DNA from 3 places in the Paenibacillus glycanilyticus genome. Region 3 is predicted to be linked to each of the others. Evidence: predicted binding sites of a transcription regulator. Region 3 holds the regulator's gene; each other region holds the start of a gene.

Region 1 (9,731 bases), 420 kb from region 3:
ACGATGCCGTCGATACACCATCCGTCATGCGTCTGCGCGAGCACATAGCGGTGAGTATGCGCGGAGCAGTGATCCTTCAGCGATTGGGTCTGCGGCGCCGTTACCGCCGCCTGCACGGCCGGTGCCTGATTCTCTGCCTTCGCCGGAGCAATCGTAGCCGGCTTGGACGCAGCCGGCTTCACCTCTGTCAATTTCCCTTTTTCCTTCTTGCTTTTCTCCATCCTTGTCAACCTCCCGTCTGCTACTATCGTATGCAGAACTGGGCTTTTGGCTACTGGGCGGACAATTTCATGCTAGATTGCTCTTCGATAGATTGCTCCAGCTGCTTGGCAATATCGAGCCATCCGATTCCCGCCCCAATCTGAATCGCTCCGCTGCGCGTTTTGTCCGCGTCGACGTTAAACTGCTTGACGATCGCCAGCTGCTTCGAATAGACATCCTGCAATGCTTTCAAGTACGCGGATTCCTGCGCTGTAAGCGGTCCGTCCTGCTCTTTTATGTACGATAGGGAATGATCAACGTCAATCATATAGGCATAGATTTTGCCGGAATCAAAGGGATGATCCTCATCAAAGCTGCCCGCTAGCTGCAAGAAATCATTCACGCCGGCCGCATCGCGGATCACAGTGCCCGCCTCTGACGTTTTCCCTTCCAGAATAGCAGCCGCATCATCAAGCACAGCCTCATAATAAGAGGTTGCTTTCTTAGCGGCTCCGATTACATCCAACCCTTTCTCGTACTTGTCATTCTGGCCGCCCTGCAGCGATTGCGAGTATAGAAACACGTTGCCCGTAAGGCTGAATACAAGCAGCAATAAAGTGATCGGCATTGCGTAAGACCGTTTCTTTGATTGTTCCTTATCCTGTTCCATCTCTTGTTCATCCTTCCAAGTCGTTAACAGAAGTTATTATTCCGCGGAAGGACAGGATTGCTGCCCTCCCGCAGAAAAGAATGCGATAGCCTAACGTCTTTTTAACTTTACTGCCTGGCCGCCATCAAAAAAGAATACATGGCTTTCCGCAATCGGCCGGCCGATAACCGACTGGATAGCTTCCGCATACAGCTCCAATTGGAATCTGTGTCGCTCCGCCGCCTGCTCCCACTGCTTCATATAGATCCGGTCGGTTTTATAATCAAGCAGGACAATGCCGTTCTCGTCTTCGAAGAGACAGTCAATAACGCCCTGAATTAGAACCGGTTCGCCGGCCATATCGGATGCCAGTCCCGGATACACGCGCTGCGCCGGGAACATGCAGCTGAACGGAACCTCTCTCCTTACCCATTTGGCAAGAACAAGCCGCTTTCCGATTTCCGTGTCGAAAAAGGCTGCCACGGCCGGAAGATCGATCGACTCTGCTTGCCTTGCGGTCAGCAGCTTGCGCGATACCATATCGCTCAGAATCGACTCCAGCCGGGCCACGTCCACGTCTCCCGTTAGCGGTAAATGCTGCATCAGAAGATGGCTTACCGTTCCCTTCTCGGCAGCCGTAAGCGCAGCCTCTTCCATGAACCGCGGCCGTCTTAACCGGAAAGTATAACTGCCTCCGCTGCCGCTCTTCCTGCCTTCTTCTTGCTGGCTCTCGATTAAGGCATCGGCCGGGTATAATGCTGCGCTGTCCTCCGGCATTTCCACCGCTTCCGAATGCAGCCGTTTCATCTCCGTAACCGACGTTTTGGCTGCCACAAGGGTAGATGCGCGATAGCCGTAACGCCACTCCAGCCGATTGCGAAGCTCTTCATCCCGCTCCACCTGATCAAGCTGAGCTAATGACAATACCCCTTGCAGGCGGTCCTCCCTGGCCTGATCCTCTTCCGTACGCTCCTCGACGCCAATCGCCGCTTCAAGCCCCAGCATAGCGGCATCTACCACGCCCGCGCGCCATTGCAGCAGCCTTGAATCCTCCTGTCCCGGCACCGTTTCATCCGGCAGCTGATTAAAGGCCGCGGCTGCGAGCGGACCCAGCCAGTCCAGAAACGTAGACGCCGAGCTTAACCGGAAATCCGGAATATATCCCTTGGCATCCGCGGCGGTTTGCCAACGGCGCTGTTTGGCCGCGGCATCGGACACGGTGCCGACCAGGAACATTTTCTCCTTTGGACGGGTTAAGGCAACGTATAGAATACGCATTTCCTCGGCAAGCATTTCCATCCGCATACGCCGCCTGATCGAGAGGAACGGCAGAGTCGGATAGCTGACGCGTTTCTCCGGGTCGATAAATTTGGGACCGAACCCAAGCTGCTTATGCTTCAGAAATGCGCTGCGCAAATCCTGCTGATTGAAGTTCTTGCCTAAGCCTGCCACAAATACGACGGGAAATTCAAGTCCTTTACTCTTATGAATGGACATAATGCGCACGACGTTTTCCTGTTCGCCAAGCGCCCTGGCCGTACCCAGATCACCGCCGCTGTCCCGCATCCGCTCAACGAAGCGCAGGAAGCGGAACAAGCCCCGGAAGGAGGTGGCCTCATACTGGCGGGCACGGTCATGAAGCGCCCTAAGATTCGCTTGACGCTGCACGCCTCCGGGAAGACCCCCCGCAAAATCGTAATAGCCGGTCTCCCTGTAAATGCTCCAGATCAAATCCGCCAGCGAGCCTTGTCTGGCATCATTCCGCCATCTGTCCAGCCGGTCAAGAAACAGCGACAGCTTGCGTCTCAGCTCATCGGGCAAAAGAAGATCGCCCGCCGCCTGCAGCACCGCGTCATAGTAGGTATCGTGCATCGCTCCGATCCGGATAAGAGCCAGCTCTTCGGCATTCAAGCCAAAAATCGGCGATCGGAGAGTGCCCGCGAGCGGGATATCCTGATACGGATTATCAATGACCCGCAGCAAGGAAAGGATCGTCTCTACTTCCGTCGCGTCGAAATACCCGCTGCTCAGCTCCGCGTAGGCGGGAATACCCGCACCTTGAAGCTCCTCGATAATGACGGGAGACCAAGCCTGCGTAGCCCGCAGCAAAATGACAATGTCGCGCCATTCCATCGGGCGGCTTTCCCGCTTCTTGCCGTCATAGACCCGGAAGCCCCCGTCAAGAAGGGAACGGATCTGGCGGGCAATAAGCCTTGCCTCCAGCTGCGCCGTCTGCAGCTCCTCCACCGATTCGGCTCCTTGCTCGGATTCTTCGTCGGAATCCGCGGCAGAAGCCGCCCCATCCTCCTCGTCCGAAGAGCCCGCTTTGTCGATAACCGCAAGCTCGACGGCAAATCGCCCGGGTCTGTCAGGCTCGGGATAGGAAGCCCCGCATACCAGCTCGGCTCGCTTGTCGTAATCCATCTCCGCGACCGCCTCTCTCATGATAGCGCGGAACACGTCATTTACTCCGTCAACGACTTCAAGACGGCTCCGGAAGTTGCGGGCCAGATCGATGCGAAGACCGTCACCTCCGGGCGCGCCGTAATTTTTGTATTTGCTCATGAACAAATTCGGCTCCGCCAGACGGAACCGGTAAATGCTCTGCTTCACATCGCCTACCATAAACCGGTTGCCCGCATGAGGATTGGCAATCAGAGACACGATGGCTTCCTGCACCATGTTGGTATCCTGATACTCGTCAAGCAGAATTTCATCGAACTGGCGCTGGTACTCCATAGCCGCAGACGACGGAGTCGTAAGCTCGGGCGTTGATTCCGGCGATCTCAGTATCCTTAAGCAATAATGCTCCAGGTCGCCAAAATCGAGCAGACCCTTAGCCCGCTTCGCGGCTTCGTACCGCTGGCCGAATTCGATGACAAGCTCGGACAGCGCAGCCATGAGCGGGGCAAGCTCCCGCAGCTCCCAAGCGAACTCCTCCGCCGAACGTCCGAACAATTCGTCCGCAAGCGAGCTAATCAGCTTCTTGGCCTGATCGCGAAGCTCCTTAGCCTGCTCCTGCATGCTTTTATCGTAATCATCGCCGCGCATAGCCTTCAGCTTGCCGAACTGCACGGCTTGGAACGGTTCGAACCACTTCTCCCAAGGATGTATGCGAACGGTTTCGGCTAGGCTGCCCACAACCGCGAGATCCTCTTCAAAGGTTGCCGCGTAAGGTGCCGGGCCAGCCGGCTCCCTCGTCAATCGCATTGCCTGGTCAAGAAGGGACGCCGCACCCGACAGCGCCAGTTCCACGTCAGTCCTCAAGCTTGCCACCCAAGGACTGCTCCTGAGCCCTTCCACGTTCTCAACCATAAAGCTGGCCGCGGTCTGGCGGAGCCAATGCTCCGGCCAAGGATGGCTCTGCGCAAAGTCATAGAGCTGTTGAACCAGCTTATACAGCGGCTCGTCGCCGCGCTCGCCGCCGTAGCGGTCGGCCAGGCGCAGGAATGCCCCGCTGTCGCCGGCGGATCCTTCGTATTTCTCTTCAAACAGCTGATCCAGCACGTCGATGCGCATCAGTTCGCTTTCTGTTTCATTCGCAATCCGGAAGCCCGGATCGAGCCCGATTAACGGATAATACCTGCGTATAACGTCAAGACAGAAGGAGTGGAGCGTGATAATCGACGCCCGGTTCATAAGCGCAAGCTGTCTGCGCAAATGCTCCGATTCCGGCTGACGTTCGAGCTCTTTCTCCAGCGCAATTCGGATCCGGTCCTTCATTTCGGCAGCCGCCGCTTTCGTGAAGGTTGCGACCAGCAGCCGGTCGACATCGGAGAACGAGGAGATTTTCCGAATAATCCGTTCTACCAGTACCGCCGTTTTTCCCGAGCCTGCTGCCGCGGCAACGAGAACATCCGAGCCTTCCGTCACAATCGCGCGCCACTGGTCATCGGTCCATGTGCTGTTCTCCGGCTTAGCCGGCAAATTAATCGTTTCCATCCGCTGTCTCCTCCTCTCCATGCAGCTGCTGCCAAATTTCATCTTCCGAAAGCTTGCTCAGCTTCGTGTATTCATTGCCGTCGAATAACGGGTCGAATTGGCATACCGGCTTGTAATCGCAGTATTGGCAAGGCGACTTCGTTCCGAGACGGTAAGGCTCGATCGACACCTTTCCGCAGCCGATTTCCGTGCCTATTTTTCCGATGGTCCGCCGGACGGAGCTGCGCAGCACATCCCACTGATCGTCCGTCACAACGGAAGAACTGCTGTAAAAGCTTCCGTCGCGCTTCAAGGCAACGGGAAGAATCTCCGAGTAGCCGGATTCCAGATCGCCGTCCATCAGCCGCGCCGTTTCCGCTTCGGCCGTAATGAGTCCCCGCGTTTTGAACTTTTTCAGCATTCTTGCGTTTACCTCGGCCACGGATAACCCGTTGGATACCGCAAGCATCGGATTATGAACGTGGAAATAAAGCACGCCCGCGGGCGATGCCGGCTTTCCGAGCCATTCGGAAGCATGCGTAACAAGCACGTCCAGGTACGTGAGCATCTGCAGAGATAGTCCAAACGCCACTTCCTCCAGCTTAAGCTGCGTTGCGCTCGATTTGTAATCCAAGACGCGCAGCAGCAAGCCCTCCTCGGTCTCAGCCGCGTCTACGCGGTCAATCCGTCCGATAATTTCCATCGTGCCCCCGTTATCCAGCGGTATGACAAGGGCAGGCAGCGTGCCGTCCGGGCCAAAATCAACCTCGAGCCCAACCGGCTGGAACTGAGCCCTGCGGGAATGCTCGCTTAAAATAACCGCCGCCTGGGCAACGATTTCCTTCAGCTTGCGGGCAATGTATTGGAACCGGCCGCTGCTGAGCAGGATTTGCGACTGCAGCCTTGGCGCCAGCTCGTCAACGGTCTTCGCCGCCGCTTCGCGGATTTGCCCTTCCGGCATCGAGCCCCAGCGCTGTCCGACGCTTCCGGCCAGACGGCTGAGCGCCGCATGGAACAGCTGCCCGACATCCGGCGCTTCAAGGCGGTACATCTGGCGTTCGCGAAGCCTTAAGCCGTGAATGGCAAAATGCTGGAACGGACAGGACACGAATCTCTCCATCCGCGACACGCTGGCCTTCAGCTTTGTCCCGTAGAGCTGCTCCGCCGTCGTTGTCGTAAGCACCGTCTCCTGATTGGAGAAGCTTAATGACGCGTTCATGAGCTGCAGCTTGTCCTGCCACTCCGGCCGGATCGCAAACCAGTTATAGACATCCCACCAGAACGGCGCAATCTCGGAGCCTTGCCGCCAGGCACGAAGCTCCGTGATCAAATAAGCAAGCGTCCGTTGAGGATGCTCGATATAAGAGCGCTGTTCGCCCGTCTCCATACCCGGAGTCGGCTCTCCAGACTTCTGATAAACCGGAATGCCAGGGAACAGCTGCCTCACCTGCCGGATGACTTCCGAAGGCAGCAGCGTTTTCCCTTCCTCGTCCGCCTGCGCCCAGCTGATCCACAGATGCTGGCTGGCCGTTGTCAAGGCGTTATAGATCAGGAAACGTTCGTCGAGAAGCCTGCGTCTTACGCCCGGCGCCATAACCAGTCCTTCTTCAGCAAGGCGTTCCCGCTCCTGCTCGGTCAGCACGCCGTCTTCTTGAATGCGCATCGGCATGACGCCGTCGTTAGCGCCTAGCACGTAACAGACCTTTACATCCCCGGAACGCGTCCGGTCCATGCTGCCGACCAGTGCCTGATCAAGTGCGGGCGGCACTGCCGCAAGCTTCAAGTTTTCGAGCCCCGTCTCCACCATGCCGGCGAACAGCTCCGGAGGCATATCCTCGTCCCCGACCATTTCCACCAGCTGATCCAGCAGCTGCATGACGCCATCCCATAGCTGGCGGTGTGATCTGGCGCGCTGCGTACGACCGGACGCGCTGTCCTCGCGGCTCCAGCGTTCAAGGCGGTCGGCGGCATCCGCATGATCCAGCAGCTTGTACAACGCTTCGCACATCTCTTTGACGCTGGAGGCTTTCTTCAAGGACTGCTCGAAGCGGCGAAGCGGAGGTACAATCGCCTCTCTCGCCGCCATTACGGCCTGAAATTCCCGTTTGGCTTTTGCAGACGGCTCGGATACCGTTTCCGGCTCATCCTCGAGAGACTGCTGCATAAGCGGCTTCCACCTGGAGCGGTCAAGCCACTTCCATCCGTCGACTCCGGCTGCCAGCACATAGTTTTCCAAGCGGTCAAACAGCTCGCGAGACATGCTGCCGTCAATCGGGAACAGCAGCTCCGTCTTGATGCATCGGAATACCGCCTCGTAATGCCAGCCGTGGAGCACCGTCTCCAGCGCGGAACGGATAAATTCTACCAGCGGATGATGGACCGTGTTATTCTTTTGGTCAAGGAAATAAGGAATTTCGTAATCATCGAATATCGTTTGAATATAGTCCGTATATTCAGCCGCGTTCCGCACCATAACCGCCATGTCGCGCCAGCGCAGCCCCTCTTCGCGTGCCCGCCGAACCATATCGCGTGCCGCTGCTTCGACCTCGGCTCTTCTGTTCGCGGAGGCATGAAGGGATACCCCGCAGGCGGAATTGTCTACAGCAAGCATCTTCTTATCCGGTATAAGCATTGGGGTTCTTCCGCCGTAATGCTTCTCTAAATGGGCAAGCATCGAACTCCCAGTAAAGCGATATGGAACTCCTTCATCCAGCACGACGGTTTCATGCACGAGCACGCCGGCTTGAGCCGCCAAAGCAGCCAGCTTTCCGTACGTTTCAGCCGTAGGGTGGAAAAGCTCAAGCTCATGCGGCGTTTCGCCGTTATCGTAAGGACGGTCAAGCGTCAGAGCAACGGTCACTTCGGCGGAAGAAGCGATCAGCGTGCCAAGCGCATCGTATTCCTTCGGCGTAAATCCATGGAAGCCGTCAATCCACAGATGGGCTCCCTGCATCGCCGGAGCATCGGCATAGCCTGCAATCAGCTGCGTCAAGTAATCTTCCGAATCGATATAAAGGCCAAGCAATTCCTGCTCCAGCTTGTCATACACAAGCCGAAGATCATGCAGCTTCCGGTTGAGAAGCGATGCGTCTTCTACCGATGCCGTTTTTTCCTTCAGCAGATCGGCGTCAATCCCGTAACGCTTCCACTCGGTCAACAGCTCGCCCAGCCGTTCAATGAAACCGGGCTGCTCCGCCCCGCTTTGGAAAAGCTCAAGCTGCTTGCCTAACCGGTGTATAATCTTGAAAAGCATCATATGCTTGCCGTTATCGCTGATCGGAATTAAGGCGGTGCCGCCCGTCTCCTGCATGACGCGAAAGGCCAGACGGCGGAAGCTTAGCGCCTGGGCGCGAATCGTTCCGCTTAGCGTCGTATTTTTCAAAAGCGCGTACTCCGTCTGGAAAGTAGCCTGTTCCGGGACCAGCATAACAAGCGGCGCTCCATCCGGCTCGCCTTGCAGCTTGGCGCGGATTGCGTCCAGACAATACGTTGTTTTCCCCGTTCCCGAGCGGCCAAGCACAAATCGAAGCCCCATCCTAACTCTTCCCCTCCGAATCTATCTCATAATCTATCATTCTACCATAACGCGGGGCCTTTTTCACCCGGACGACAAACGTATGTTCTGGAAGAAGTGCTATCTTTTTAACAAGAAAATATTGCAATCCCTTAAATACCGAGTATAATACTAGGTAATATAATGATCCGGATCGGAGGAACGGCAAATGACCTCGGAAGAAACGCAATGGATTAACGATTATCTGGATTTATTCAACTACGCCAAGCAAATCGGTGATCTGGAGTGGCAGCAGGAGATTACCCGTTCGCTCGCCGGGTGGAAGGAACAAACAAGCCAGCAAGCTCTGTCGACGAAAGCCGCTGAGTTATGGAGAAAGTTTGACGTCATTAACAGGAAGATGATTGATCTTTATCGGCAATTGAGAAATTCCGATGATTCTTCCGATTTGAAAACGTTACGGGAAGAGGTCTGGCTGTTAAAGCTGCAGCGTGTCGAGCTGAGCCGGCAATTCAAAGAATCCTTCTAGCAGGATGAAACGGCTATCGCCGATTATGAGTTTTTTAGAATAAAATAAAAAATCCCGCATGCGGATTTCCGCTCTGCCGGATTATGGGTTAGAAGACATGCAGTGAACTGCTCTGTCCATTATGGAACCGCTGGGTACAGTCGTCTGTCTCTCAGCGTTACATTCCTATTATACACTTCTATCAATCGATTGAATATGTCTATTTTTCGAACAAGAAGCCGCATGGATCCTTCGCCGATCCATACGGCTTTTTTCGTATTATTTACTCCGCACTTCGAACACGGCAAATTTCAAGTAGTGTCCTTCCGATACGCCAAGCAGCTGCGGATGATCCTTGCCTGCAGCCCGCCACTCCACGAGACGCAGCAGCTTGCCGGCATCGGATGCCGCTTCCTGTATCGTCTCTAGGAACAGATCCGGCCGCATATGGTACGAGCAGCTGGCCGTAACGAGATAGCCGCCTTCGTTAACCAGCTTGAGGCCATGCAGGTTGATGTCTTTATAACCCCGGCATGCCCCGGCAACCGCGCTTTTGGTCTTTGCGAAAGCAGGGGGATCAAGGATAACAACATCCCATGTACGGCCGCCGCCGCTAAGCGGCTTGGAAGTATCCGCGCCGGCACGGCTGCGCTCCGCACGCTCTTCAACGCCTTTTACCTGCGTGCGCAAATAATCAAAGGCATCCGCCACGACAAATTCCACGCGGTCGGTGAAGCCGTTACGCTCGACGTTGCGGCGCGCTGTGTCGATGGCATGCTCGGATACGTCGAGACAGGTTACTTTTTTCGCCCCGTATTTGCAGGCATGGAGTGTGAAGCTGCCGGTATGGGCAAAGCACTCCAACACGGTCGCACCGTCCCAATATGGGAAGGTTACTTCTTTGCCGTTCGCATTCACCGGTACAAGCCTCGTAACTT
Region 2 (9,731 bases), 1.2 Mb from region 3:
AAAAATGACAAAAGGGACCGACATGTAATAAAGATACCGCTGCCGGACAATGCGCTGCCAAATGCTTATGACGGACAAATCTGCACCACTCCTCTGCTGTTTTTCTTGTTCACTTAGCATTATAATGGAGCAAATTAGACCTAATCCTTGATTTTAGGGTCTTAAAATAGCATGATTAGGACATCAAACCAGCTTACGTCATGTTTTTGAGGGGAGTTTTAAGTCTTATGACAAGCGTCCATTTAAATTGGTTTACCTCCGACGAGCAATTTCTGTTCTATATCGGATATGGCGGGCATGACGAGGACATGTATCTTCACGATCACGTGGATTTTTCCGAGCTCGTTATCGTTTTGAACGGAAATGCTACTCATATCGTAAACACCGAAGCTTCGTTTATTAAGAAGGGGGATGTCTTTGTTATTGACGGCGCTGCCTCTCATGCCTACAAGGATCCCCATGATTTCCGGATCTGCAACATCATGTACCGTCCGGACATCCTTGCATCAGCCGGTCCCGATCTGCGATCCTCCAACGGCTTCCGGGCGTTGTTCGTCCTGGAACCGTTTTATCGGAATATCCAGTCCTTCAGCAGCAAACTCAGCTTGCCGATCCCGGGCCTGGAATACGTATCCTCCCTCGTCGCCTTTATGATTGAGGAATACGCGGACAAGCTTCAGGGCTATCAGACTATGCTGCGTTCACGTTTCATGGAGCTTGTCGTTTATTTGTCCAGGCAATATCAGACTCAGGGCCAGCAAGGAATCCAAGGAAATCTGATGCATTTGGCGAATGCGATTTCCTTTATGGAAGACCACTATCTTGAGCCGCTTACGCGTGAGCAGATTGCCGAGAAATCGGATATTTCGGTAAGGCACTTAAACCGGATTTTTCAGTCCTATTATCAAACGACGCCCTTTGCCTATCTTCTGCGCCTCCGCCTGGAGCATGCGTGCAATTTGCTTAAGACAACCCATGTCCCGATTACGGAAGTTTCGTATAAAAGCGGATTTAACGACAGCAACTATTTCACCCGACAGTTCACCAAGGTTTACGGGATGTCTCCGAAGGTGTACCGCAGGGAGCAGTTTAATTAACCCCACAAAAAAACACCGCGCTGCGTGCAGCGGACGGTGCTTCCGAAGGTTCACTTAAACATCGTGGAAATATATTTGGCGATGCGGACGCTAATCTCGGCGCGGGCCGCGTAGCTACAACAAACCCAGTACCGGAGCGGTACTGGGTTGTCTTGTCACGGAAACTCTATTCGCTGTGCAGGGCTCTCCTCAATGGACTCCGTTCTTTGCTGCACCAACCCTCCGAGTATATAACTTTCACTCCCATGTGCTGTTGTTCGCGAAATTCCATGTTCGCTCAGCTTCCCTGCCATTTACCGTATAAAAATAATTGGTCACCGTTCTGTTGTGGAACGATGCCACGCCAAGATTATGATCGCCCACGTACCTGGAATTGGCGGCGTTGTTCACGCGCTGCTTGAAGAGCCGAGCAGGCTTGACTTCTTCCCTCGTCTTCTTCACGACAACCTTCCGTCCTTCGGCTAGATCCCATTCGATCATTGCGAAACCGTCGGTATCCGGGTCGCCGGTCAGCATGCTTCCGTCTTCCGTCAGAATGGAGGCCGGATCCGACGTCGTCAGATTGGCTGGGATCTTGGTGAAGGTACTGCTTGCATAGTTCTTGAGGGCACTGCTCGTCAGTTGAAGGAACCGCGCAGACCACAACGGCTCGTAAGTTGGCGAGGTGCCCCGCGGCGTCTTTGGGAGCGCCGTTCCGGCCGGCAGCCATTTCATGATCTCCCTCAATGTGAAATCGTCGTATATGACGGTCTTCATCGTCGAGGTGAATGCGTAATGGACATCCCCCGATAGAATAACGACATCCCGATCAGCCATCAGATTAAGGAATAGCAAGAGATGCTGACGATTTGCCGACCAGCTCTCCAAATCCAAGAAATACGGCCCAGCCACCGCGGATACGGCGTTCTGCAGGTCCTCGATGAATTTGTAGCCGAACACGGGTGCTGCGATCACGAGAACAAGCGGCAGATCGCGATTCTGATGCTTCAATAAGACATCCAGCTTACCTTTTGTCGCCGACCAAGATTGCGGATTCTTCAGATAAGCAGGAGCGCCTTCGTTGCTGCCACGCAGTCCGTCCTTCATGCCACGCTGCGTCCGAGTGTCGAGAAAATAGATGAATGGATAGGTTGGCGTATGAAACTCCCAATCGCGCAGTTCCCAGAATAACGCTTCGGTGCGTTTGTACTGCTTGTGACGATCGCGTATCCGGTCCGCAATTTCGTAAAGCATCTCATCGCTGTACAGATCGGGCTGATTCCCATACCCTTGCATCAGCCAGAAGGCCATCAAGCCATTAGCGACAATCCGGTTGCCTAGCGGGGTTTTGCGGACCTCCTTTTGCCATCTGACGCATAAATTCCAATCATCTGTAATGTCGTGATCGTCAAAAATCATATAGGTCGGGATATTCGCCAGCAGTCGCCGCACATCCCCGAGCGTGCTCGTGAAGGAATAATGTTTTCCAAACGGAGTTTTCCAATTATTCACGTTCCACATCAGCCCGTACATGGCCAAATATTCGGCGAACGTGACCAGATGGTTTTCGCTTTCCCCGGATGTGAACTTGGCGTACCTGGAGACGAAATCTTTCCTCCCGCCGATCCCGGGCAGGCTCGCCGCGACGGGCAGTTTCTCGGGCTCCGCCCCTTCGATTCGCCTGGCCAGTGCCATGACTTCGTTCATAACGGCCGGATCCACGTCGTCGGCATAGATTTGGTCGCCGCCCAGACAAAGAATGGCGGGTCGTTTATCCAGATCGCCAGCGTTCGCGGCAATAAGTTTGTCGCCATTATGAAGCGCATCCAGCTTGCCGCCCTGCTCGTCATGGATTTTGCGGCAGGAACCATACATCACGTTCAGCTTCTGCGACGGGCTCTGCAGGAAGAACGTCGGAAGCTTGCGCTCTCCGTAAGCAAGGCCGAGCCCGTCCGTCGCCACGATCGTCTCGAATGGCTGGTAATCCGCCTGCTCATTAGGGTCCAGCACTCCGATGCTGTACTCGAGCAGCGTGCGCACGGGAAACAGCTTGCCTTGCTCGCTTGGGATCACGCGACCGAAATAAAAAAACAGCGAAGGCGAAACCTGGATAGGCACGGGTGTATCGTCATGTCCGAGCCAGTAGTCCTTGCCGTGCTCCCTGACCGAGAAGATCAGGTTGACCGGCTTGAAGACGGCCAGACAGATGACGACGAGATCCTGCTGGGCCCGCCGAAGCAAAGGACCTACAAAGATATCTTTTGCGTCCAATGGATTTCCCTCCCGTCAGAGCTGCCGCCCGGTCTTCGGATCGTACACGACCTCTACGGGCACAACTTGATCGGTGGGAAGCACCTCGATCCATTGATCGAAGATCTGGAAATGCCGGTCTGTATTGTTGGGATCAGGATTCTGGCTGTTCGGATCCGCGCGAAATCCCCCTTGCAGCGGATAGAAGCCATGCTCGAACACCTTTTCCACCGGGGTGGAATGGACTTTATTATCATCGTTTATTTCCGTGCTCGGATACGTCTTGACCGTGTTCGACTCCGTGTTCTTATCGGCAACTTCGAGGCAGAGAAAGTCAATGGCATGACGGATCGTGACGTCCGCGGCGGGATCCAATCCGAGTCTCGTGCGAATGGCGGTCAGTTCGTCATCCGTTGCGGCATAAGAGGCATCAAGTCCGTCGGAGCCTTCGACGTCGGCATTCTGCAGCCAATTGAGCGCGGCTTGCTCCTTCCCGGGACGGATCGGGATGACCGCTTTCACCCAAGGCGCGTTCAGAAACGCGTTGCGCAGGTTATCGCCGTCCAGTTGAAGCAGCCAGCCGAGCGAGCTGCCCATCGGAGCCGGCGCAGATTTTTCTGTTATAAGGTAATTGTCCTGACGCACAGTGCTGTCACTCCAGGTGACGATGCTGTCGGCCAACTGCGACTGGAGGTCCGGCAGATTGAGATGCTGATATGCACGGGGCTTCCACCATTCCGGGGCTACGAAATACAGCATCTTGTCGATGTCGAAGATCGACAGCAGCAGCTCGGAGAGGACATGCCGACTGCTGTCGCTAGCCGAATAATATTGAAAGCCGGTCATGAGCGAACTAATCAGTTTGCGGTAGACGGCGATCCGCTCCTCTTCCCGCAATTCTTCGTAATTTCGCTTTGTGATGCCGCGCGCCAGCTCGACGCGCTCTTTGGCGGATTTGACGAACGTTTCCTTGGTGATCCGGTTATTCTCGGCGGTAGCCGCTTCTCCCTTCAGCTTTTTCGCGGTATTCGCGGCGGTGATCTCCGCCCGTTTAGCCGCACTCGCGGTGCATTTCACGACGGTGCCGACCGCGAAATCGATCCGTTTGTCCCACTCGATGCCGCCAGATCCCGTAATGACGCCGATCTCGATTTGTCCGCTCCCGTTGAACCTCGCACCGAATGCCCAGACGCCCGTGAAGTCTTCGCCGGACGCAGAGAGCTGCGCGGCTTGAAAAACGCCCGCTTCCTTGACGATTTCAAATCCTTCCGGAGGTGCTGGAGGGTCCATGACCGCTACCGTGACAAATCCGGTTTTCCGTTTATCGCCAAAGTTCCAGACCGCATTTGTCTTGAGCGGGATGAATTGGTCGGCCGGCACGGGTATTTCGGTCTGATCTGGAACCGGCAGCAGATTGGACGGCTGCGCGATATGGATCAGATTGGCGAGACCGAGGCCTTCGCCCGGCTCGTCAACGTAAGCTTCCCAGCAAAGATAGGTGCCGACATCCTGGACCTGCACCCCGACCTGCCTCATCTTGCGGCGCAACTCGTAGTTGACCAGCTTCTCCGTGGTATTCGTCAGCACATAGCGCTTACTCGACGTATCCGTAACCTCCGTAATCGTCTTGAACGTCGATTTATAGTTTTCCCGGATTTCACTGGAGAGCTTCTCGCTCTGCTGCCGCATCTTCTTGTGAACCGTCTCTCTTGCTACCTGCTGCGTCTTGTCCATATTCAGGCTGGCGGTGGCTGATGCACTGCCCGTTCCCCATGATTGATTGACCGTAGAGGTAACGCCGAGCTTCAAATCTTCCTTGTTGTCCTCCTTGACCGCTTGGCTGATCTCATCCTGATCCGTCGTGCTCGTCTCCATCTTCTTCGTCGTCTCGAGGGAGGTCTCGACCGTCTTCTCAACGGTCGTCTTGCGGGTGCTGACTTCGATCAATTCGACAGTCGAGCCGGGACTTAGCCATACATGGCCGGTCGGCGTTCCAAGAAAGCTGTCCAGCTCGAAAAAATATTGCCGGTATAAATGAACGATGCCAAGCGGGGATAAGGAGACGTCCTTGACGTCCTTCTTTGGATCAAACGAGAGATACGGATCTGCAGCGAGATCAGGGGCAGTCTTCTCGAGCACGTCATAAAAGGCTTTTTTGGCATCGAAATCCGGGTTCGTGTAAAAGATTCGAGTCAACCCGTCCGCCCGTTCGTTGATAAAGAGCTCTTGAAGCACGCCAGCAATTTCGGTCTCGTTCTCGAGTGCGAGGCGAATGTCGGCTTTGCTTTGCTCGCGCAGGCGATTCGTCAACTCCGGATTGTTCGCATTAGTCCTGATGATCACCTTGCATTGGTTTATGGAAGTTTCGGAGTAATACTCGATGACCTGGTTGTTCAAAATGCCGCGCAGTTCATCCTCATTGACGAACTTCTTCCACTCTTCCACGCTTTTCGGCATCGCGCCATACTCGCGAAGATTATTACTGATCGTACGGAGCAGGATGGAATCCTGCTCCTTCAGCGTCGGACCGGCGAATCCTGCCGGCACGAGGTTCGGCGCCGTTACGTAGCAGTCAGCATTGATGTCGATTGGCGTCCGATTCGCCAGATATCGCTGCAGCCGCGGCAGCAAGCCGCTCTTTTCCAGCTTTATGCCCATTTGCAGCTTGTCGAGCACGCGTTTCGATTTCCAGCCGATCAGCGATTGATGCACACCGAACAGCTCACTCGCATACGGCAGCACGGACTGATAATCGACGAGATCGGTAATTCGTTTCACGTTCGTCATTGGGCGATTCTCCATTCGTTGGAATTTTATCGGAAAATGTATCCGCCGTGGGACTATGGCCCATGTGGCAAATAGAATATAGCACACGGTAGGACGAGTCGCATGCACCGCCAGTATGGAGTGGATTGTAACCTCGGACTTATTCCTTCCCTTCCATTCATCAATACCCGACATCGTTCGCCAGCCTGTATCCCTAGTCGGGTCAACAGCTGCAGCACGGTGCTTTTGCCTCCGCCCGCCCCCCGCGCCCGCTCCCAACTGTTTGAAATTACCTTTAAATATCCCTTGCATAGCGAACGTACATTCGGTATATAATAAGATACGAACATACTTTCGCATTTGTATTGGAGTGGGGATTATGGAACGTGTCATTATGCTGATTGACTGCCAGTCGTTCTACGCGTCCGTCGAGAAGGCCGCGCATCCCGAATATAAGAATGATCCGGTCGTTGTGGCCGGCGATCCTTCGAGGCGTTCGGGCATTATTCTGGCTGCTTGTCCGCTTGCGAAGCAGTACGGCGTCACAACGGCCGAGACTCTTGGCGAAGCGCTTGGCAAATGTCCGCAGCTCGTCATTATCAAACCGCGAATGCAAGCCTACATTGAAGTCTCGCTTATGATTACCGATATTTTTCGTTCGTTTACCGATCTGGTGGAGCCCTTCTCCATCGACGAACAGTTCCTGGACGTTACCGGCTCCTTGTCATATTTCGGCTCTGCCCAAGAGATTGCAACGCAGATCCAGACCAAGATCATGCTTTATACTGGCGTATGGGCGCGGGTTGGCATGAGCTCCAACAAGATTCTGGCCAAGATGGCGACCGATATTTGGGCGAAAAAGAACGATACGGGTCAGTTTACTCTTCCGAAGTCCGAGGTGAAATCTTTGTTATGGCCGCTGCCGGTGAGCAAAATGTTTGGCGTTGGCTCGCGCATGACCGCGCATTTTCAGCGAATGGGGATTACGACGATCGGGGAGCTGGGCAGCCTTCCCTTGCCGGAATTCAAGCGTCGGCTTCAGGCGCGGATGGGCCGCAACAGCGATATTCAGGCAGAGCTGTTCTGGCAGACGGCAAACGGCATTGACCCAAGCCCGGTCAAGCCAAGCACCCATGACGCGCAGCAAGCGGTCGGTCATCAGATGACGCTTCCCAGGGATTACAGCAAACCGCAGGAGATCGACGTTGTCCTGCTGGAATTAAGCGAGGAGGTTTGCCGCCGCAGCCGCGCGAAGGGCTATATGGGCTGCGTGGTTGCAGCAGGCGCGCAAGGTGCGGACTTCGAACGCCCAACCGGCTTTTTCCGTCAGATGACGGTACCTGATCCGACGAATATTACGAAGGAAGTATTTGCTGCGGCCCGCACGTTATTTTACGCCCATTGGGACCGGTTGCCCGTACGCAAGCTTGGTATCACCTTGTCTAAGTTGGTACCCGACGATCAATATCAGCTTACCCTGTTCGGCAACAGGGAGAAGGAAAGAAAACTGGATCGCGTCACGGACGCGATCCGCCATAAATTCGGAACGACCTCGATTCTCCGGGCGTCCTCGCTGCTCGAGTCAGCCCAGGCCCGTGAACGCAGCGTCAAAATTGGAGGACACTACAAATGAGCAAGAAATTGGAGGGAAACGGCCGCTGGGAATCCAGCCGCATGATGCTGCCTGAGCACCGGGAGCAATATTTGGAGCGGCGTGAGCCGGCGAAGGCCTCCGGCCCCGTCCCCGTTCCAACCAAAGAGGAACTTGAGCTAATTCGGGATTATGTGCTCCTCCCTATGATGCTGACGATCGTGGACAAGAACTGCAAGGACATTGAGTTATCCTTCTACTCCATGAGGCAGCTGTACATGAAAGCCTCGCGCGTCCTGATGGGGCATATACACACGGATCTGACCGCTGTTCGCAAAGCGCTTAAGGAGCGCAATATCCGGGTCTTCCTCGAGGAGAGCGACAGTGAGCACGGAGCGATTCATTACAAGTTCGTTTGCCGCGGCTACGAGGACCGCTTCTCCATGATTCGCGATGCGGCCCGCGCCGAGATCAGCGTGCGTATCGCCAAATATATCTCATTGATGTTTAAATAACCTTCCGAACACCGCGCCCGCTGGCAGCAGCGGGCGCGGTGTTTTTATCTGGTCCTCTGCTCCTCCTGCCTCAGCTGCTGGGCAGCAAGCACGGCAAGCTCAATTTTGTTCAGCAGCAGGCCGTATTCGTTCGTCAACTCGAAGCTGCGGGGGAGCTTCAGCTTTCGGAAATACGGCAGGATGCCGTCAGCCGAGCCGAACCAGTCTTCCCGCTTCGCGGTCTCGAGCTCCTGGTTCGCCCAGGCATCGCGAAGCTCCGGGCTGTAGAGAGGCGCGGCTCCCGGCAGAAGCTTGCCGCCTAACAATCGCTCCTTGTACAGCGCTGTGGGCGGCTCCCGGCGTACCCGGGCGAACAGATGCGGGGCATAGTCCGCCCTTGACCCGGTATGGCGCGCATTCGCCGCAAAAGCCAGCGCCCCTCCCCGTACCCGGGGTACGCCGAATAAAACGGCATACAACGATTTGCCGAATTCGATCCGTTCGGACAGATCGTCGAAGTCCTCCATAATTAATCCCGCCAGCCGCAACTCCCGCTCCCCTTCGGTATGATACGGGAACATCACCGCGTTCAGCTGCAGCAGCGACTGCATGCCGAAGAAAAGGGTGTCGAGCACGTTTTTGCGGAAGTAATCGTCCTGTACTACCCGCTGCTCAATGAAATGCTGCTCGTTCACAATAAGCGCCACCGTTAGAGGCACGGAATCGCGTCTTCGCCAGAATTGCTCCCATACCGGCTTCATAAACCGTGTTATCCCAAAAGCCGGAAGCAGATGAAACAACGGACGCTGCACGCGTACGCTTTCCTCGTAGAGCAGCAGCTGCGGATAAGCATCGCCAAAAATAAACGTATTCGCATGCTCTAGCAGCAAGAAGACCGACTGGCGCTTATCGCCCGGGAGCAGCTGCGGCAGCCATTCGCCTGCCAGATCCGTCATATTCCACCCGCCGTTACGGGATACGAGATGGGCCAGCATCGCCCAGTGCAGCTCCGGATGCCGTTGATACATCAACCGGTAGGCTTCCGTCCGCGTCACGTTATTGCGGTTCAGACGGGAGGTCTCCGCCCGAATCCGTTCGATAAGAATTTTCTCTTGCCCGCTCCATTCGCCGGTCACCTGCTCCGCCTGCTGCTCCTCCAGCTTCCGCCATTCTCCCTCCAGCTCGGCGACCGCATCCTCGGCAAGCTGCAGCGGAGCTGCTTCCGCGAGCATCTCATGCGAAGCCTCGAGGCCATGCCATTTGCCCACCGCATAATCCCATGCGGCGGCAGGCAAAGAAAAAAACTGTTTGATTTTGCGAAGCCGTAGTCCGAAGCGGCCGCGCCCTCTCCCCCTGCTTAACATCGACCGCCCTCCTCTATCCTGGTAACACAAGTATTTGCCGTCAGGCCGCCTGTTCATGCATAATAAAAAGCAAAGAACGGGCGTGAAGCATATGCTTTCCCAAAAAACGTTTTAGGAGGACTGGCTATGTGCGGAAGATATACCATCACCGTATCGCTCGAGGAGCTGATGATTCGTTATATGATCGGCG
Region 3 (9,731 bases):
TTCGTACACCCTTCCTCCGAAAATCATTAACAAACAGTGTAACAGAATAGCCGCACTCTGAAAAGGCAGTCCATCGACATTTGACTACATTTGCTATATAATTGGACTTATCAGTTAATTTCTATAGGGAAAGAGGGATTGAGAATGGCTGAAATCCGCATTCGCAATACTAATGAACGTATTTCTGGTGAACAGAACGTTCGTGAATTTTTAGACAAACAAGAAGTTCTTTACGAACATTGGGATGCAACTAAACTCCCTGCGCACCTCAAAGAGAGATTTGTTCTCTCCGATGAAGAGAAAGCAGAAGTTCTGTCCACTTTCAATGCTGAAATTACGGATCTTGCCGCTCGCCGCGGTTACAAAACTTGGGACATCATTACTTTATCCGATGCAACTCCAAACCTTGATGAACTGCTGAAGAAATTCGAATCCGTTCATACACATACAGAAGATGAAGTTCGCGCGATTACAGCCGGCAAAGGCATCTTCGTTATCAAAGGCACCGAAGAAGTCGGTTACTTCGACGTTGAACTCGAAGCCGGCGACGTGATCTCCGTTCCGGAAAGAATCCCTCATTTCTTCACGTTGATGGATAACCGCCAAATCGTGGCCGTACGCCTGTTCATTGAAACAGAAGGCTGGATTGCGCATCCATTCGAAGATCCTGCTTTCGTTAAGTGAGAAAACCTTTTTCGTAGTCACTCGATGATGAGTGACCGCGGTTAAAGGTTGGTATTATCGCTAAATAGAATTTTAGTTTCAACAACTGAAATGGTCTTGAAAATTTTAATTCTATTGTGGAAACAAAAAAGCCCCTCGTTCCATCTTCCGATGGCGAGGGGCTTTGTCTTGTCCATTATTGCTCGAGAAGCAGCAGCAGTTCTTCCAAATGAGCAATCTCATGCGAAGGAATGATTTCGTCATTGCGCACAGCACCGTGACGGTTCACCCATACGGATGTCATGCCAACCGTATTCGCACCGAGAATATCGGTAGTCAGCTTGTCGCCAACCATAATGCCATGATCCGGCTCGATTCCGAGCCGTTCCATCGCATGACGGAAGATGGAAGCGGCAGGCTTGCCTTCACCGTACTCGCCCGAGATAATGATGTGATCGAAGTAAGGAGTCAGCTCAGGAACGCCGGCAAGCTTCTCGCGCTGCAGATCCGGAGAACCGTTTGTCAGCAGGAGCAGCTTATACTTTCCTTTAAGCGCATCCAGCACGCGGAACGTTTCGTCATAGACAAAAGGACGTTTGCGGCGTTCCGCTGGGAACTGCTCTGCCAGCTTAGCGCCAAGCTCTTCGTTATCAACGCCAAGCGCGCGCAAGCCGCGAGTCCAAGCTTCCTTGCGGTAGCCCGGCGCAAGCTGCTCCAGCTTGCGGAACTCTTCCTGCTCGCCTTCGCGGAAATTCGCCCAGAGTCCTTCAAACGGGTTAATACCGATCATCTTCGTGAACGGGAACGTCTCATAGGATTCATAAAGAGCTCGCGCTTCTTTGCGTACGGCTTCTTCAAGCTGCTCCGGATCAACGCCAGCAGCTTCCGCACCGGCTTGGCATGTTGCTTCAAATGCTTCTTTTACGCTGCGGTCATCCCACAACAACGTATCGTCAAGATCAAATAGTACCGCTTGCTTCCCCATAATTCGCATAACTCTCCTACTCTTTTTCTATTTTTGTTCGAAAGGCAAATTGTGTGTTTTGGCGAAATCCTGCAGTCTGCTGCCGATCTCATCCGTTGGGTAACGGTTAAGCAGCCGCGAGAATACCCAGTTTGCGCCTTTTTGCTGCATGATCACGACCGCACCGTTTTGAACGCTGATCCCTTTAATGTTGGATACGTGCAGCTGCTTGTCCCCCGTCATTTTACGGGTCTGGATATAATCCTTGCCGATTGAAATGTAAGGACGGCGCAAGAAGAAAATAAGCGCCAGGAAAATGTAGCAGCCGATCGTTACCCAGAACATAGACGTAGGCTCAAAGGAAGGATCCGTCGTAACGAATACCGTATACATGCTGATCAACAAAATGAGCACAATCGGGAATATGTAGTTGCGGCCGGTAAACCGGTCTACCTTGGGTTTCGATGAAGTGCCAATCTGCGATGCTCCGTGCTTTTTACGCGCTTTGTTGATTTGGTTCGTATTTTTGCGCACTTTGCGCTCCCACGTGCGTGACAAGCTTATTCCTCCCATTGTATATTGCAGACGCCGTTCATGGAACGGCGCCAACGCTAGTTATATAGTTGTATGACTTAATTAATGAGCAACATCGTTAGGATCGCCGTCTACAATCTCGATCGAATCCAACTGCTGGCGGAAATTCCTTTTGAAATTCTCCAAATATTTCTGGCGCAATACGGCACGTTCCGCAATTTCCTCTTCGGTCAAACCTACCGTTTTATTTTTACGGGATAATTCGTTAATACGCGCGATGACTTCTTCCACTGCCTTCACCTCATTTGCTTATTACTCATCCTTCTTACCTATTTTGACTTTTAACGCGAGCAATTGTCAAGGCAATGATAGAAGAATAACAAAAGGACAGGCAATTTCGAACATCCTGTGTCCGAATAGCCTGTCCTTCCGATTATATGGCCTATTGAGGAATAATTAATACCTGTCCTGGCCGAAGCTCAACCGAGCTTAACTGGTTGCGTTCCTTAATCTTGTATATGTATTGTCTTATGTCCTTGGAGCCCTCGGAAAAACGATCTGCAATCCCCCACAGCGTATCCCCCGTCGTTACGATAACCGTTTGCTCATTCGCTGCAGCCTCTTGAATATGATCGGACGATGCATTCGTACGCATCATAAGGAAGCTTGTAAAAAGAAGAACGAACACTGCAGCACACACAATAAGTTTAAAAGCATGACGTTGAACGTGATGACCCCGCGATTTGAACGATTTAGCGGTTTTTTCCTTATGGATACTTTTATAAAAAGACGGATTCATGATCATTATTATCGCTCCCCGAACGTTTGTTCTGTTTTCTTGTGTTCTTAGAATAACACGAACAAATGTTTGCAGTCAATAAAAAAATGCGAACTTTTGTTTTTAAGAACTTATGTTTGTACGAACTCCGGTTCTATGCTATAATTTTCTACAAATATTACATTGGAGTGATTCACGTGTCTAAGATTTCGAACCGCCAACAGTCGATTCTTGAATTTATTAAGAATGAGGTTCGGGACAAAGGATACCCGCCTTCTGTTCGCGAAATCGGCGAAGCGGTTGGCCTGGCGTCAAGCTCCACCGTTCACGGCCATCTGGATCGGCTAGAGAAGAAAGGCCTGATCAGACGAGATCCAACGAAACCTCGGGCGATCGAAATTTTGGATCAAGACGGTGTTGACGGCATTATCCTCCCCGCTGTGGCTCAAGTGCCAATCGTCGGCAAAGTAACGGCAGGCGTGCCGATTACGGCGACTGAGAATATTGAAGAGTACTTCCCGTTATCCGCACACTTCGTTGGCGACGACGAGGTATTTATCCTGAATGTCATTGGTGACAGCATGATTGAAGCCGGCATACATAACGGTGACTATGTTATCGTCCGCCAGCAGCAGACCGCCAACAACGGCGATATCGTAGTAGCCATGACGGAAGATGACGAAGCGACGGTTAAGACCTTCTACAAAGAGAAGGATCATATCCGCCTTCAGCCGGAGAACTCCACCATGGAGCCAATCCGTTTGAACAATGTCACCATTCTTGGTAAAGTAGTTGGCTTGTTCCGTGACTTTCACTAATCTGTTCGCATAAAAGAGGCTGTTCCCGCTAATCCGATTTCGCATTCGGTAAGGGAGAACAGCCTCTTTTTTACCTGATTATGGTATTATCGTATTACTTCATCTTTAGGCGACGAGGTGGTTAAGCGTGAAGAAAAAATTAACGAGGTCTTGATAAATCCATTGCCGGAGTTTGCGGAGGAATCGCCGAATACTTCAACCTTTCCTCCTTGTTTGTAAGACTGCTGTTCCTCCTCTTTATCCCCTGTAATCTTGTTGTTTACATCATCCTTGCGAACGTTATTCCAGCCAGCCCACCGTTGTTATATAAGAGATAGAAAAAAATCCCCTGACGCTTAGAGCGCCAAGGGATTTCCATCTTAGTACAGCGTCAGATACTGATCGCGTTCCCATTGATGGACTTGTGTTTTGTACATGTCCCATTCGATTTCTTTCAGTTCGTAGAAATGGGCAAGAGCATGTTCGCCAAGCGCATCGCAGATCACGTCGCTGCGAAGCATTTCGTCGAGCGCTTCCTTCAGATCGGAAGGAAGGCTTGGCACGCCGGACTCCAGGCGCTCCTCTTCCGTCATGATGTAGATGTTGCGGTCTACAGGAGCCGGAAGCGTCGTTTTGTTCTTGATGCCGTCAAGGCCGGCTTTCAGCATTACGGCAAGAGCCAGATACGGGTTGGCAGCCGGGTCCGGGTTGCGAACCTCGATACGCGTGCTAAGTCCGCGGGAAGCCGGGATACGGATCATTGGCGAGCGGTTGCTTGCCGACCAAGCTACATAGCAAGGCGCTTCATAACCGGGAACCATCCGCTTGTACGAGTTAATGGTAGGGTTCGTAATAGCCGCCATCGCGCGAGCATGCTCGAGGATGCCTGCCATGTAGTAACGTGCGGTTTGGCTAAGACCCAGACGATCCTTCTCGTCATAGAATACGTTTGTGCTGCCTTGGAAGAGCGATTGGTGACAGTGCATACCGGAACCGTTTACGCCGAACAGAGGTTTCGGCATAAAGGTGGCATGGAGACCATGTTGTCTCGCAATCGTCTTAACAACAAGCTTAAACGTTTGAATTTGGTCTGCGGCTTTGATCGCATCCGCATATTTGAAGTCGATCTCATGCTGGCCTGGAGCAACCTCATGGTGGGAAGCTTCAATCTCGAAGCCCATTTCTTCCAGCGTCAATACGATTTCACGGCGGCAGTTCTCTCCCATGTCCATAGGCGCAAGGTCGAAGTATCCGCCCTGGTCATTCAGCTCGGTTGTAGGCTCGCCGCGCTCATCCGTTTTGAACAGGAAGAATTCCGGTTCCGGACCAACGTTCATCGCCGTAAAGCCCATTTCTTCCGCCTCTTGCAGCGCACGCTTCAGAATACCGCGCGGGTCGCCCGCAAACGGAGTGCCGTCAGGCATATAAATATCACAGATCAGGCGGGCAACGCGGTCTTGCGCAACCCATGGGAATACGACCCAAGTATCCAGATCAGGGTATAAGTACATGTCAGATTCTTCGATACGAACGTAACCTTCAATGGAAGATCCATCGAACATCATTTTATTGTCTAATGCTTTATCCAGCTGGCTTACCGGAATCTCTACGTTTTTGATCGTTCCGAGCAAATCGGTAAATTGAAGACGGATAAATCGTACGTTCTGTTCCTCCGCAATGCGTTTGATATCCTCTTTTGTGTAGCTCACAGCATTCATCTCCTTTAAAAGAATTGTGAAGCAATTCTTGCTTCGGAAGCATACGCTTAAAGAATTGCGAAGCTATTCTTACTTCGTAAGCATAAACTTAAAGAATTGTGAAGCAATTCTTGCTTCGTAAGCATACGCTTTAATAGGACATGCTAGCGCTTGTTCAAGAAACGGGACAACTGGCCTTGAATAAGCGAAGCCTGGCCAGGGCGTTTCTCCAGCAATTGCTGCTTGAGAAGGCGGTGCAGCTGCGCATCGGAAAGCTCCTTGCGCTTCACTTCGGATTGCTCGCTTACGATTGTTGCATCATCCGATTCTTTTGAAACCGGATTCATGACTTGCTTAATGCCGGCGATATTAACGCCTTTTTCGATTAACGCCTTAATTTCCAGTAACCGTTCAACGTCATTAAAAGAGAACAGTCGCTGGTTGCCCGCCGTTCTGGCGGGAACAATCAATTCATGCTGCTCATAATAACGAATTTGACGCGCCGTTAGATCCGTCAGCTTCATTACGATACCGATCGGAAATAAGGCCATGTTTCTACGAATATCGTCACCCATGTCGCATCAACCTTCCAGTCGCTCATTTATACACCTATCATAACGCCCTACCAAAAACGTGTCAAGTTGTGTTAGGTTTAATTACGTTTAATTATGATAAGCCCGTTGTTAATGAGTCGACGTAACGCCGTGAGAACACCAAACTTCGCATGGGCAAACGTCAAACCGCCTTGCATATAAGCGATATAAGGCTCGCGGATAGGCGCGTCCGCAGACAATTCAAGGCTTCCGCCTTGAATAAACGTCCCTGCCGCCATAATGACGGGATGCTCATATCCCGGCATGTCCCATGGCTCGGGCACAACATGCGAATCTACCGCCGCAGCCTTCTGAATCCCCTGTACAAAAGCGATCAACTGCTCCGCACCGCCAAAACGGACAGCCTGTATAAGGTCAGTACGCGGCTCAGACCAATGCGGTTTCGTTTCAAAGCCAAGCTGCTCGAACATTGCCGAAGCAAATACGCTTCCTTTAACAGCTTGTCCAACCAAATGCGGCGCCAGGAACAAGCCCTGATAAATACCTCGCAGCGTGTCAAGCATCGCGCCAACTTCGCCTCCGATGCCAGGCGCCGTAAGACGATAGGCAGCCTGCTCCACCGCAGCAGCAGTACCAACGATGTATCCCCCGGTCGAAGCAAGGCCGCCTCCGGGATTTTTGATAAGCGAGCCCGCCATGAGATCAACGCCAACCTGGGTTGGCTCCAGAAGCTCGGTAAATTCCCCGTAGCAGTTATCTACAAATACAAGCACATCCGGCTTGATTTGCTTCACGCGCTGAACCATATCGCCAATCTCGGCAACGGTAAATGACGCCCTCCAGCTGTAGCCTCTCGATCGCTGAATGCCGATAACCTTCGTCCGCTCGTTAATGCCGGCTTCAATGCCAGTCCAATCCAGACTTCCGTCCTCGTGCAGAGCCACCTCGTTATAGCGGACGCCCCAATCCTGAAGAGAGCCCGTCCCGTCTCCGGGCTTGCCGATCACCTTGTGCAGCGTATCGTATGGCTTACCTGTAATGTAAAGGAGCTCATCCCCCGGCCGGAGCACGCCAAATAACGCGCACCCGATGGTGTGCGTACCCGACACGAAATGCGGACGCACAAGCGCGGCTTCCGCTCCAAATACATCCGCGTAGACCAGATCAAGCACTTCACGGCCCCGGTCATTATAGCCATACCCCGTTGAGCCGGTAAAATGAAAATCGCTGACCTGATGCCGCTGAAAAGCCCGGATCACCTTCCATTGATTTTTTTCGGCGATGCGGTCAATGGAGCGAAGCTGGCCTGCAGCCAGCTCCTCCGCTTCGTCCGCTAATTTTTCAAGTTCATCCCATACGGATTCATTGTCTTCCTGCGCATTGTAACTCATTCTAAGCCTGTCTCTCCCTTAAGTTAACGTAAACCCTATTCTATTATTCAATATACGGCTGAAGCTTATAACCGTTTTGTTCGTATGCCTGACGGCTTACCTGTACGGTCAGACGCAAGGATTCGCCATCCTCGCTCACTTCGTTGCCCACGACTTCCCCACTGCGGTAAGCAAGCGCAATCAGGTCGCCGCGATCAGCCGGCAGAATAAACGCAACCGTGTCGCCGGTCAATTTATCCTGAATTTTATTCCGCACGAGCTCGAGGTCCTCTTTTTGATAAGCGCTGATAACAAGCGTGTCCGTGCCCGGTGTCGGCAATTCCACGTGATTTTCTTCGCAAAGGTCTTTTTTATTGTAGATCGTTAAGCTAGGCGTTCCCGCCGCTCCTAGATCGCCAATAATTTGTTCCACGACTCTCATCTGCTCCTCGCGCATTGGCGAGCTGCCGTCAACGACGTGGAGTACCAGATCAGCTTCCAGCACTTCCTCCAGCGTAGCGCGGAATGCCGCGACAAGGTCATGAGGAAGGTTCTGAATAAAACCAACCGTATCCGTTAGTACGACCTCTCTGCCGTTCGGCAGCTCCAGCGTACGGGAAGTCGGGTCAAGCGTGGCGAACAGCTGGTTCTCCACATAAACGTCAGCGCTTGTCAGTTCACGGAGCAACGTAGATTTTCCGGCATTCGTATAGCCTACAAGCGCAACCTGAATAACGCCTGATTTCTTCCTTCTCTCCCGGTGCAGCTTCCGGTGGCGAACCACTTCGTCGAGCTGCGCCTTCAGATCGGAAATACGGCCTCTAATATGACGCCTGTCTGTCTCGAGCTTGGATTCGCCCGGACCTCTCGTTCCGATCCCGCCGCCAAGCCGCGACAGATTCTTGCCGTGGCCCGACAAACGCGGAAGCAAATAGCTGAGCTGGGCAAGCTCAACCTGGATGATGCCTTCGCGAGTCTTCGCCCGCTGCGCGAAAATATCCAGAATAAGCTGCGTCCGGTCCACAATTTTCAGATCCAGCGTTTCCTCCAGATTCCGAACCTGCGCACCGGACAGCTCTTGGTCAAATATCGCCGTTGTCGCTCCCAACTCGTCGGCAATCGCTCTTAATTCTTCGACCTTCCCCTTGCCGATAAACCATTTGGTATCGGGGGCTTCTTTATTTTGCACCATCGTAGTCAGCACTTCGGTTCCCGCCGTCTCGGCAAGCGCAACAAGCTCCTCGAGCGAATGCTCCGGATCGCTAATGCCACGCTTAATATTCGGGGTAACCAAGCTGACCAATACGGCGCGTTCCAGCATCGTAGCCGTCGTATTAAATGTTTTTTCTCGCATGTTTGCTCCTTCTAGAGTGGAGTTATTTGGTTTCCCATTTGAAATCCTCCGGCTTGATGGCCATCAGTTCTTGCTTGGGGGGAATACTGTTGGAATATTGGTTCAGCAGCCTGACAGCCTGGTAACGGATCGATTTCTCAATAATATTCCGCACGTACCTGGCATTGCTAAACGAAAATATGTCGCTCATCTTCTCTTGAATCAAATGCTGCCTTAACTTAAATATGGACTGCGGCATTAAATTATAATCGCGTTCCTTCGCCATCAGCTCGGAAATTTGGATTAATTGGTCAATGGAATAGTCCGGAAAATCGATTTGGATCGGAAAACGCGAAGGCAGACCGGGATTGGTCAGCAGAAAATGATCAATCTCCGCCGGATACCCCGCCAGAATCAGCACAAACTGATTGCGGTGATCCTCCATCGCCTTTACGAGCGTGTCAATGGCCTCCTTGCCGAAATCCTTCTCTCCGCCGCGCGCAAGGCTGTACGCTTCGTCCACGAATAGAACGCCGCCAATCGCCTTCCGTACCATATCCCGCGTCTTCTGAGCCGTATGCCCGATATATTCGCCAACCAGATCAGCCCGCTCCACTTCGATCAGATGCCCTTTCGAGAGCACGCCCATCTTCTGGAACAGCTTCGCCACAATTCGGGCTATCGTTGTTTTGCCGGTTCCGGGATTCCCCTTAAAGATCATATGATAGACATGGGAACCGCCGGACAAGCCGGCCTCCGAACGCATACGGGTTATATATAAAAGCGCATAGACTTCGTAAATAAGGGCTTTTACATTGTCCATCCCCACCATCGGCTCAAGCTCTTTCTGAATATCGGCAAAATGGTCTCCCGGCGGGAGCGGCTTGACGGCTGGCAGAGGTTCATTATCCACGACAGGCGCAGAAGCCGTCATTTGGACCGGTTCCTGGCTTCTCAACACCACATTAATTTGACGGGACGGCCTTGCTCCGTTATTCGATCCCGACATGACATGTCCGCTCATCTATTGCATCACCTATC

What was found. The regulator LexA, encoded in region 3, represses DNA repair genes until DNA is damaged. The targets are predictions, from matches to a motif close to CGAACATATGTTCG.
Region 1: addB (helicase-exonuclease AddAB subunit AddB) is a predicted target of LexA. The motif match lies at 8,382-8,395, and genes of this name have one in related genera.
Region 2: ACR9FF_RS18310 (DNA polymerase IV) is a predicted target of LexA. The motif match lies at 6,407-6,420, and genes of this name have one in related genera.

Annotation. Positions count from the first base shown of each region.
Region 1 covers NZ_CP195155.1:2,402,580-2,412,310, reverse strand. Annotated here, with positions in the region: gene ACR9FF_RS10905 (hypothetical protein) at 1-221, opposite strand, end outside; gene ACR9FF_RS10900 (hypothetical protein) at 272-871, opposite strand; gene addA (helicase-exonuclease AddAB subunit AddA) at 962-4,792, opposite strand; gene addB (helicase-exonuclease AddAB subunit AddB) at 4,779-8,306, opposite strand; gene ACR9FF_RS10885 (hypothetical protein) at 8,494-8,814, shown strand; gene ACR9FF_RS10880 (class I SAM-dependent rRNA methyltransferase) at 9,073-9,731, opposite strand, start outside.
Region 2 covers NZ_CP195155.1:4,000,481-4,010,211, forward strand. Annotated here, with positions in the region: gene ACR9FF_RS18290 (ABC transporter permease) at 1-24, opposite strand, end outside; gene ACR9FF_RS18295 (helix-turn-helix domain-containing protein) at 228-1,097, shown strand; gene ACR9FF_RS18300 (hypothetical protein) at 1,335-3,347, opposite strand; gene ACR9FF_RS18305 (peptidoglycan-binding protein) at 3,363-6,113, opposite strand; gene ACR9FF_RS18310 (DNA polymerase IV) at 6,472-7,725, shown strand; gene ACR9FF_RS18315 (hypothetical protein) at 7,722-8,198, shown strand; gene ACR9FF_RS18320 (DUF2515 domain-containing protein) at 8,243-9,541, opposite strand; gene ACR9FF_RS18325 (SOS response-associated peptidase) at 9,668-9,731, shown strand, end outside.
Region 3 covers NZ_CP195155.1:2,826,623-2,836,353, reverse strand. Annotated here, with positions in the region: gene ACR9FF_RS12995 (1,2-dihydroxy-3-keto-5-methylthiopentene dioxygenase) at 145-684, shown strand; gene ACR9FF_RS12990 (HAD family hydrolase) at 860-1,648, opposite strand; gene ACR9FF_RS12985 (hypothetical protein) at 1,676-2,185, opposite strand; gene ACR9FF_RS12980 (DUF896 domain-containing protein) at 2,264-2,452, opposite strand; gene ACR9FF_RS12975 (LysM peptidoglycan-binding domain-containing protein) at 2,604-2,819, opposite strand; gene lexA (transcriptional repressor LexA) at 3,137-3,757, shown strand; gene ACR9FF_RS12965 (hypothetical protein) at 3,967-4,074, shown strand; gene glnA (type I glutamate--ammonia ligase) at 4,117-5,445, opposite strand; gene ACR9FF_RS12955 (MerR family transcriptional regulator) at 5,598-6,008, opposite strand; gene ACR9FF_RS12950 (aminotransferase class I/II-fold pyridoxal phosphate-dependent enzyme) at 6,086-7,378, opposite strand; gene hflX (GTPase HflX) at 7,422-8,711, opposite strand; gene ACR9FF_RS12940 (AAA family ATPase) at 8,734-9,714, opposite strand.